DNA from 2 places in the Pseudomonas sp. Pmew2 genome. Region 1 is predicted to be linked to the other one. Evidence: predicted binding sites of a transcription regulator. Region 1 holds the regulator's gene; the other holds the start of a gene.
What was found. Region 1 encodes FliA, which starts transcription of late flagellar genes. Its sites were predicted from a motif close to CTAAAGTTTNNNNNNNNNNNGCCGNTAA; they were not measured.

Region 1 (4,214 bases):
GCGCACAGGAGCAGCTCAAGACCCTTGGGCGCATCCTCAACGTGCCGGTTACCCATGTCGATCCTGGCCAGTCGCTGGTCCAGGCGCTGGAGCCGCTGCTGCGCAAGCGCGTGGTGTTGATCGATACCGCCGGGCTGCAAGCCAGCGATCCCGCGCTGCGCATGCAACTGGAAAGTCTGGCAGGGCGTGGCATCAAGTCGCGTAACTACCTGGTACTGGCGACCACCAGCCAGAAGCAGGTGCTGACCGCTGCTTATCACAGTTACAAGCGTTGTGGCCTGGCCGGATGCATTCTGACCAAGCTTGATGAAACAGCCAGCCTTGGCGAAGTCCTGAGCCTGGCGATCAGTCATGAATTACCTGTGGCCTACCTCACGGACGGACCCCGTATTCCTGACGACCTGCACACCCCGCGTCGTCATCAACTGGTGAGCCGTGCGGTGAGTGTGCAGATGCAGGATGAGCCGAGCGAGGAAGCGATGGCTGATATGTTTGCTGACCTCTATCACACCCCTGGCAAGAGAGTGGGTTAAGTGATGGATATTATTGGAATGTCCCTGCGTCAACGGTCTGCCATGCGGTGTTCATTTGCGAACGTGCAGCCCTCGATGTGGTTTCGGTCTACGCAAGACAAGGTAAAGAAATAACATGGGCAGCATGCATCCCGTACAGGTTATCGCGGTGACCGGTGGCAAAGGTGGCGTCGGTAAGACTAACGTGTCAGTGAATCTTTCACTGGCCCTTGCCGAGCTTGGCCGTCGTGTCATGCTGCTGGACGCCGATCTGGGTCTGGCCAATGTCGACGTTCTGCTTGGGCTGACGCCTAAACGTACACTTGCCGATGTGATAGAGGGCCGTTGCGAGTTGCGCGACGTTCTGTTGCAGGGGCCGGGTGGGGTGCGTATCGTGCCTGCCGCCTCTGGCACCCAGAGCATGGTGCATCTGTCCCCGGCCCAGCATGCGGGTCTGATCCAGGCGTTCAGCGAGATTGGCGACAACCTTGATGTGCTGGTGATTGACACGGCTGCCGGTATCGGCGAATCGGTGGTCAGCTTCGTGCGCGCCGCTCAGGAAGTGTTGCTGGTGGTGTGCGACGAGCCCACGTCGATCACCGATGCCTACGCCCTGATCAAACTGCTCAACCGCGACTACGGCATGAACCGCTTCCGTGTGCTGGCCAACATGGCGCAGAGCCCGCAGGAAGGGCGCAACCTGTTCGCCAAACTCACCAAAGTGACGGACCGTTTTCTTGATGTCGCGCTGCAGTATGTAGGTGCCGTGCCGTACGACGAGTGCGTGCGCAAGGCCGTACAGAAACAGCGCGCCGTCTACGAAGCATTCCCGCGATCCAAATGTGCGCTGGCGTTCAAGGCCATTGCCCAGAAGGTTGATACCTGGCCGCTGCCAGCCAACCCGCGGGGTCATCTCGAGTTCTTCGTTGAGCGACTCGTTCACCAGACCAGTGCAGGGCCTGTGCAATGACTGCGAGCGGCTACCAGATGTACAGCAAGGCTTCCCGTAATTCGCAATACGAGTTGATCGAGCGTTATGCGCCATTGGTCAAGCGTATCGCTTATCATCTGCTGGCGCGCTTGCCGGCCAGCGTGCAGGTCGAGGATCTGATCCAGGCTGGCATGATCGGTCTGCTTGAAGTCTCCACCAAATATGATTCAACCAAAGGTGCGAGTTTCGAGACCTACGCCGGCATTCGCATTCGTGGTGCGATGCTGGATGAAGTGCGCAAGGGCGACTGGGCACCACGCTCAGTGCACCGCAATACCCGAATGGTCAGTGACGCAATTCGTGCAATTGAAGCTAAAACCGGCCGTGACGCTAAAGATCACGAGGTTGCGGCCGAACTCCAGTTGAGTCTTGATGATTATTACGGGATTTTGAATGACACCTTGGGCAGCCGCCTCTTCAGTTTCGACGACCTGCTTCAGGACGGCGATCACGAAGGGCTGCATGAGGATGGCGCAAGCGGTTCGCTTGAGCCGTCGCGCGACCTGGAAGACGAGCGCTTCCAGGCAGCGTTGGCCGATGCAATTGCCAATTTGCCAGAGCGTGAGCGTCTGGTGTTGGCGCTGTACTACGACGAAGAGCTGAACCTCAAGGAAATCGGAGAGGTTCTTGGGGTCAGCGAATCTCGGGTCAGTCAGTTACACAGCCAGTGCGCAGCTCGTTTGCGGGGGCGTTTGGGGGAGTGGCGAGCGCGTTGACGGCAGTGCGCGACGTTTGTCGTGCGTTGTCTGCATGCCGGCTGTGCAAAGCGTTACGTGGTAGCAGGATAGACGAGGCAAGGGCCTGTCGGGCAATGTCTCGATGGGCTTTAGTCGCAGTCTTGACTGTCGTTGTGCCAAGCCCGTCGTCGTTTCGTATAGCTGGGGGTGTGCTGTGCCAGTATTGAGTGAACAGCGTGTTCAGGTGCTGAACGCGTTAAAGACTGCTTGGAGGTCGAATTGGACAAGAACATGAAAATCCTCATCGTTGATGACTTCTCAACGATGCGGCGGATCATCAAGAATCTGTTGCGTGATCTGGGATTTACCAACACATCTGAAGCGGATGACGGTCTGACCGCATTGCCGATGCTGCAGAGCGGTGCCTTTGACTTTCTGGTGACGGACTGGAACATGCCTGGCATGACCGGTATCGACTTGTTGCGTCAGGTCCGTGCGGACGAGCGTCTCAAGAGCCTTCCTGTACTGATGGTTACTGCCGAAGCGAAGCGTGAGCAGATCATTGAAGCTGCCCAGGCCGGGGTGAACGGTTATGTAGTCAAGCCATTCACGGCTCAAGCGCTTAAAGAGAAGATCGAAAAGATCTTTGAACGCGTCAATAGCTGATGCATGCCGCGAGGGCGCTATGGATAACAATGATTCGATGGCCGACTTTGAGTCGACCTTAAAGAGACACGCGCAGGAACTCGTCACCAGCCTTGAAAAGGGCCGCTTCGGTGACGCTGTGCAGCTGATCCATGAACTCAACCAGACACGCGACCGCGGCCTTTATCAGGAAGTGGGCAAGCTGACTCGTGAGCTGCACAGTGCAATCGTCAACTTTCATATTGATCCGCACATGCCTCAAGCCGAGGAAGTGTCGCAGATCACCGACGCGACCGAACGCCTGTCGTATGTGGTGAGGCTGACCGAGAATGCGGCCAACCGCACTATGGACCTGGTCGAGGAAAGCACACCGCTCATGAGCGGTCTGAGCTCCGATGCCAAGGCATTGAGTGACGACTGGGGGCGTTTCATGCGCCGCGAAATCGGTGCTGAAGAATTCCGTGAGCTGGCCAAGCGGGTCGATGGTTTTCTGACGCGCACCGAGCAGGAGGCAGATAGGGTTTCCGGGCATCTCAACGATATTTTGCTTGCCCAGGATTACCAGGACCTTACGGGGCAGGTTATCAAGCGCGTGACGCAATTGGTTACGGAAGTCGAGAGCAATCTGCTCAAACTGGTGCTCATGGCCAGCCATGTCGATCGCTTCGCAGGCATCGAACATGACGAAGAATCCATCCTTGCTGAAAAAGATCCTAAAAAACATCTCGCCAAGGGTGAAGGTCCGCAGATTCATGCCGATAAACGTGAAGACGTCGTATCCGGACAGGATGATGTAGACGATCTGCTATCGAGCCTCGGCTTCTAAGATCTGTTGACGGTTAATTTTAGGGAGCACCCCATGAGCTTCGGCGCCGATGAAGAAATCCTTCAGGATTTTCTGGTAGAGGCCGGCGAAATTCTGGAGCAGTTGTCAGAGCAATTGGTCGAGCTGGAAAGCCGACCGGATGATGCTGATCTGCTCAATGCAATTTTTCGCGGTTTTCACACTGTAAAAGGGGGCGCCGGCTTCCTCCAGCTCCATGAGCTGGTGGAGTGCTGCCACATCGCCGAAAACGTGTTCGACATTCTTCGCAAGGGTGAGCGTCGCGTTGATTCCGAACTGATGGATGTGGTCCTGGAAGCTCTGGACACCGTCAACAGCATGTTCGGTCAGGTACGTGAACGGACTGACGTAACTGCGGCGACGCCAGAACTGCTGGCTGCGCTTTCGCGACTGGCCGAGCCACAATCTGCCGACGAAGTCGCAGCGCCCGAGCCCGAGCCGGTGGTTGAAGCCGAGGCTCCGGCTCCGGTTGCCGAGCAAGCGGCCAGCGATGACATTACCGATGATGAGTTCGAGCAACTGCTCGATTCGCTGCACGGCACCAG
Region 2 (4,214 bases), 1.5 Mb from region 1:
CCAATGCGTTCGGTAACGTGTTCAAGGCTTGCAACGGCCTTGTTGGCAATGCCGACCGTTTCAACACTTTCACGCTGGCTTTCGTTCATGAGCGCAACAGCCTCGCGAGCGCCCGATTGCAGCTGCTCGATCAGGCTCGCCGATTCTTGCGTTCGGTGGGCCAGGCTGCGTACTTCGTCGGCCACCACGGCAAAACCTCGGCCGGCTTCACCCGCGCGTGCCGCCTCGATGGCTGCGTTAAGGGCCAGCAGGTTGGTCTGTTGAGAGATGCCGGTAATCACTTCCAGTATCTGGCCGATGTTGGCGGTTTTTGTATTGAGCGTTTCAATCTGTTCACTTGCGTTGCTGATGCGCTTTGACAGGCGGCTCATGGCCGCGATGTTCTGCCCGACCACGTCCTGACCGTCCGAGGCCAGCGTGCGTGCATCGCTTGAATGGCCAGAGGCGCGCGCGGCGTTCTGGGCAATCTCCTGGGTTGCAGCGCCCAGCTCATTGATGGCTGCGGCCACGCTGTTGGTACGGTTGGACTGCTGATCGGAATTGAGCATCGACGAGTTGGAGGCATTCACTACCCGCTGGGCAACTTCATTGAGCTGTACCGTGGAGGAGGCTACTTCACGCATCGAGTCGTGGATTCGTTCTACAAAGAGGTTGAAGCCGTTGCCCAGATACCCGAACTCGTCTTCGCTCTGAATCGTCAAGCGTTTGGTCAGATCACCTTCGCCGGCAGCGATATCGTGCATGGCGCGGCCCATCAGGTTGAGCGGCCGCATCAGTACGCTCAGAAGCATTCCCAGCAGAAGGATTATCAGCACCACCGCAATGACAGTCGCCACGATGGCCGAGTTTCTGAACTCGCCCAGTGCTGCATAGGCGATCTCTTTGTCCATCGCCACGCCCACATACCAGTTGACGGAAGGCAGCCCGTCTACATGGGCAAACGTAAGAATCTGAGCTTTTCCGGCATGCTCGCTTTCGCTCAGGTTCTGGGACAATTTCGGCGTATTCGCCGGGTAGACTTCTGCCAGCGTTTTCATTACCAGCGAAGTGTCCGGGTGGACCAGAATGCGGCCATTCGCATCGACCAGAAACGCGTAGCCGTCGCCATGAAGGCGCAGCGAGCTGATCATTTTCACCAGTATTTCCAGGCTCAGATCACCGCCAATGACCCCGGATACACCCGATGCACTTTTGACCGGTGTGGCAAGAGTCACGATCAACCCTTTGGTCACAGCATCCAGATACGGTTCGGTGAGGATCGTCTTGCCTGCGCGCACGGCATCGACATACCACGGCCGGGTCCTGGGGTCATAGTCGGCCGGCATGTCATCAGGCGGCTGAGTGACGAAAGAACCATCGCTCTTACCCTGGTAAATACTCATGAAGGTGGCGATAAGCGTGGGTTGGCCGAGGGCAAGATTCTGCGCGTCGGTTGATTGCGGCGAAGACGCATTTTCCGCCAGGTTCTCTACCAGAAGAATTCGCCCTGAAAGCCAGTTGCGGATGTTGCCTGCGGTGCTGTCACCCGTCTGATTCAGGTTCTCCTTCAATTGCAGGCGCAGGGCGTTGCGTTGCAGATAGTCGTTGTAAAACGTGAACAGGGTGAATGCGGCGATCACTACGAGAGACGCCGCCAACAGGATTTTATGGCTGAATTTTAGCGATTTTGTCATGCCGATAAGGGCCTTTAGAGGGGGAGTGCCGAGATGTGAAGTACAGCAAAAGCAATAGCGGTTTATCGGCGGGCGCGCCGATTAATAAATGCTGGTTATCATATAAATGCTTCGCGGAGCGTCTATCACAGCGCCTCAGGGGCAAGGCGAGGCCTAATCCGATGATCAAGCGGGGCGGTGAATAGTAATGAATGAGGTTTGCCGCTGTATCGAAGGCGTTTACTTAGTCGATCGTTGTGCTTCTGACACTTCATACCACTGCGCATATGGCGTGTTTTCCACATTGCACCGATTGAAATCCCTCGCCCCGTCAGTCCACCAGACGTCGCCGCGCTCCCCAAGTGCAACCTTGGCCTGGTGAACCCCGGTCCGGGCGGCTTTCAGTGCATCTGAATCCGCGCTTGCCTTGGCTGCCTTGACTTCGCGCCGGGCAGCCATCAACTCATTCACTAGTCGCTGACGAACCTCTTCGCTCAGGGACGGATTGGAACATCGCCAGAGTTGTCCCTTGACCACAAAATACCGGCCATCGGGTGTCGTAGGGTGCACGCTATCAATAGCAGCGAGTGGCTGCATCCGCGCCGATCAGGCCTGTCACTCGCCCGGCGAGAGCATCCAGCCCGAACGGTTTGGTCAAAACTTGTGTGCAGGGCCGCAGGTGGCAGTCGTCCAGCACTGAAGTCTTGGCGTAGCCAGTGATGAACAGGGTCGGCAGCCCCGGTCGGCAGTCGCCCGCAGCGTCAGCCATTTCCCGGCCGTTCATGCCGCCCGGCAAACCGATGTCACTGATGAGCAGGTCGATGCGGGTATCTGACTGCAGGATCTGCAAACCTGACTGAGCGTCGCCTGCTTCCAGGCAGTTGTAGCCCAGGCCGGTGATCACCTCGGCGACAAGCATTCTGACCGACGGCTCGTCATCAACGATCAGAACGGTTTCGCCGGTGTGCTGCGCTGGCTCTTCGGTTATTTCGGGCTCGGCAGCGCGTGGAGCATTTTCAGCAATATGCCGTGGCAGGTGCATGACTACGCTGGTGCCATGACCTTCAACCGACTCGACGCGGATCTGACCGCCGGACTGGCGCACAAAACCGTAGACCATCGACAGGCCCAGGCCGGTCCCGGCGCCAATGGGTTTGGTGGTGAAGAACGGTTCAAACGCCTTGGCGACGGTGTCCGGGCTCATCCCCATGCCAGTATCTGTGACGCGGATGCTCAAGTGCTCGCCGGCAGGAATGCCGTGGTCAGGGTCGGTACATTCTTCAATGGACGCATTGGCTGTTTCGATGACGATGCGCCCGCCACTGGGCATTGCGTCACGGGCGTTCAGGCACAGGTTCAGCAGCGAACTTTCCAACTGGGCATGATCGATCAGTGCAGGCCACAAGTCATCGTGGGCGACGACTTTTATATCTATCTCCGGGCCGACCGTGCGTGCAATAAGTTCTTCCATGTCCTGAATCAACACGTTGACGTTGGTGACTCTCGGGGACAGGTTCTGACGCCGCGAAAACGCCAGCAGCCGGTGAGTCAGCGAAGCCGCGCGCCGTACTGCGCCCTGAGCGACCGACACGTACCGGTCTACATCACCGACACGGCCTTGAGCCAGTCGTTTGGTGATCAGTTCAAGGCTGCCGGAAATGCCGGCCAGCAGGTTGTTGAAGTCATGTGCGATGCCGCCTGTCAGTTGTCCGACGGCGTCCATCTTCTGGGAATGGCGCAGGGCGTCTTCGATCTGCTCACGTTCGAAAACGGCTTGTTCGATGCGCTGTTCGAGTGTCTGATTGAGTTCTCTGACCGCTTCTTCGGCTTTTTTTCTGGCGGTGACATCAACAGATGAGCCGATCAGACCGATCACCTCGCCGTTTTCATCGAGCAAGGGCGCTTTGGTCGAGAGCCACGTCGCTGCAGAGCCGTCAGGCAGGTTGACCTGTTCTTCGATCTGTTCGCTGACATTGTTCTGCATGATCCGCCGGTCGGTTTCCATGAGCACCCGTGCCTGTTGCTGATCATCCAGAAACTCCAGGTCCGTCTTGCCGATGAAAAACTCGGGCGGCTTGCCGATCAGTTCAGCGGTGCCACGATTGGCGACCAGCATGCGACCTTCGAGATCCTTGGCGTAGACAACGCCCGGAACGGCAGCCGTGAATATCCTCAGCAACTCGTTGAGCCGGTCGCGCTCGTCTTCAGCCATGCGACGGCTGTCTATATCAAGCAATACGCCCGGACTGCGAACAGGCTTGCCGCGACTATCACGCTCGATTTTTCCGCTGGCTTCAACCCAGCGATAAAGGCCGTCTTCATGCAGAACCCGGTATTCGCATCGGTAGGTTTCGCTGTTCTGAAGCGCGTCCTCGATTGACTTGTCGACTCTGGCCGAATCGTCGGGATGAATGGAAGCTATCACCAGCTCCAGTGGCAAGCCTTTGGCGCACAGCTTCGGGCACAAGCCGAAGGTCCGGGCAAAACGCTCATCGCCGGTCAACTGATCGGCAATGATGTCCCACACCCAAGTGCCGACAACTGCCCCTGAATCAAGGGCGA

Region 2: a site for FliA is predicted at 1,736-1,763, ahead of AC4ANK_RS18750 (methyl-accepting chemotaxis protein). Genes of this name have one in related genera too.

The regions. Positions count from the first base shown of each region.
Region 1 covers NZ_CM176702.1:2,631,172-2,635,385, forward strand. Annotated here, with positions in the region: gene flhF (flagellar biosynthesis GTPase FlhF) at 1-533, shown strand, start outside; gene fleN (flagellar synthesis regulator FleN) at 649-1,482, shown strand; gene fliA (RNA polymerase sigma factor FliA) at 1,479-2,219, shown strand; gene AC4ANK_RS11990 (chemotaxis response regulator CheY) at 2,472-2,846, shown strand; gene AC4ANK_RS11995 (protein phosphatase CheZ) at 2,866-3,651, shown strand; gene AC4ANK_RS12000 (chemotaxis protein CheA) at 3,685-4,214, shown strand, end outside.
Region 2 covers NZ_CM176702.1:4,104,225-4,108,438, reverse strand. Annotated here, with positions in the region: gene AC4ANK_RS18750 (methyl-accepting chemotaxis protein) at 1-1,673, opposite strand, end outside; gene AC4ANK_RS18745 (hypothetical protein) at 1,893-2,222, opposite strand; gene AC4ANK_RS18740 (hybrid sensor histidine kinase/response regulator) at 2,227-4,214, opposite strand, start outside.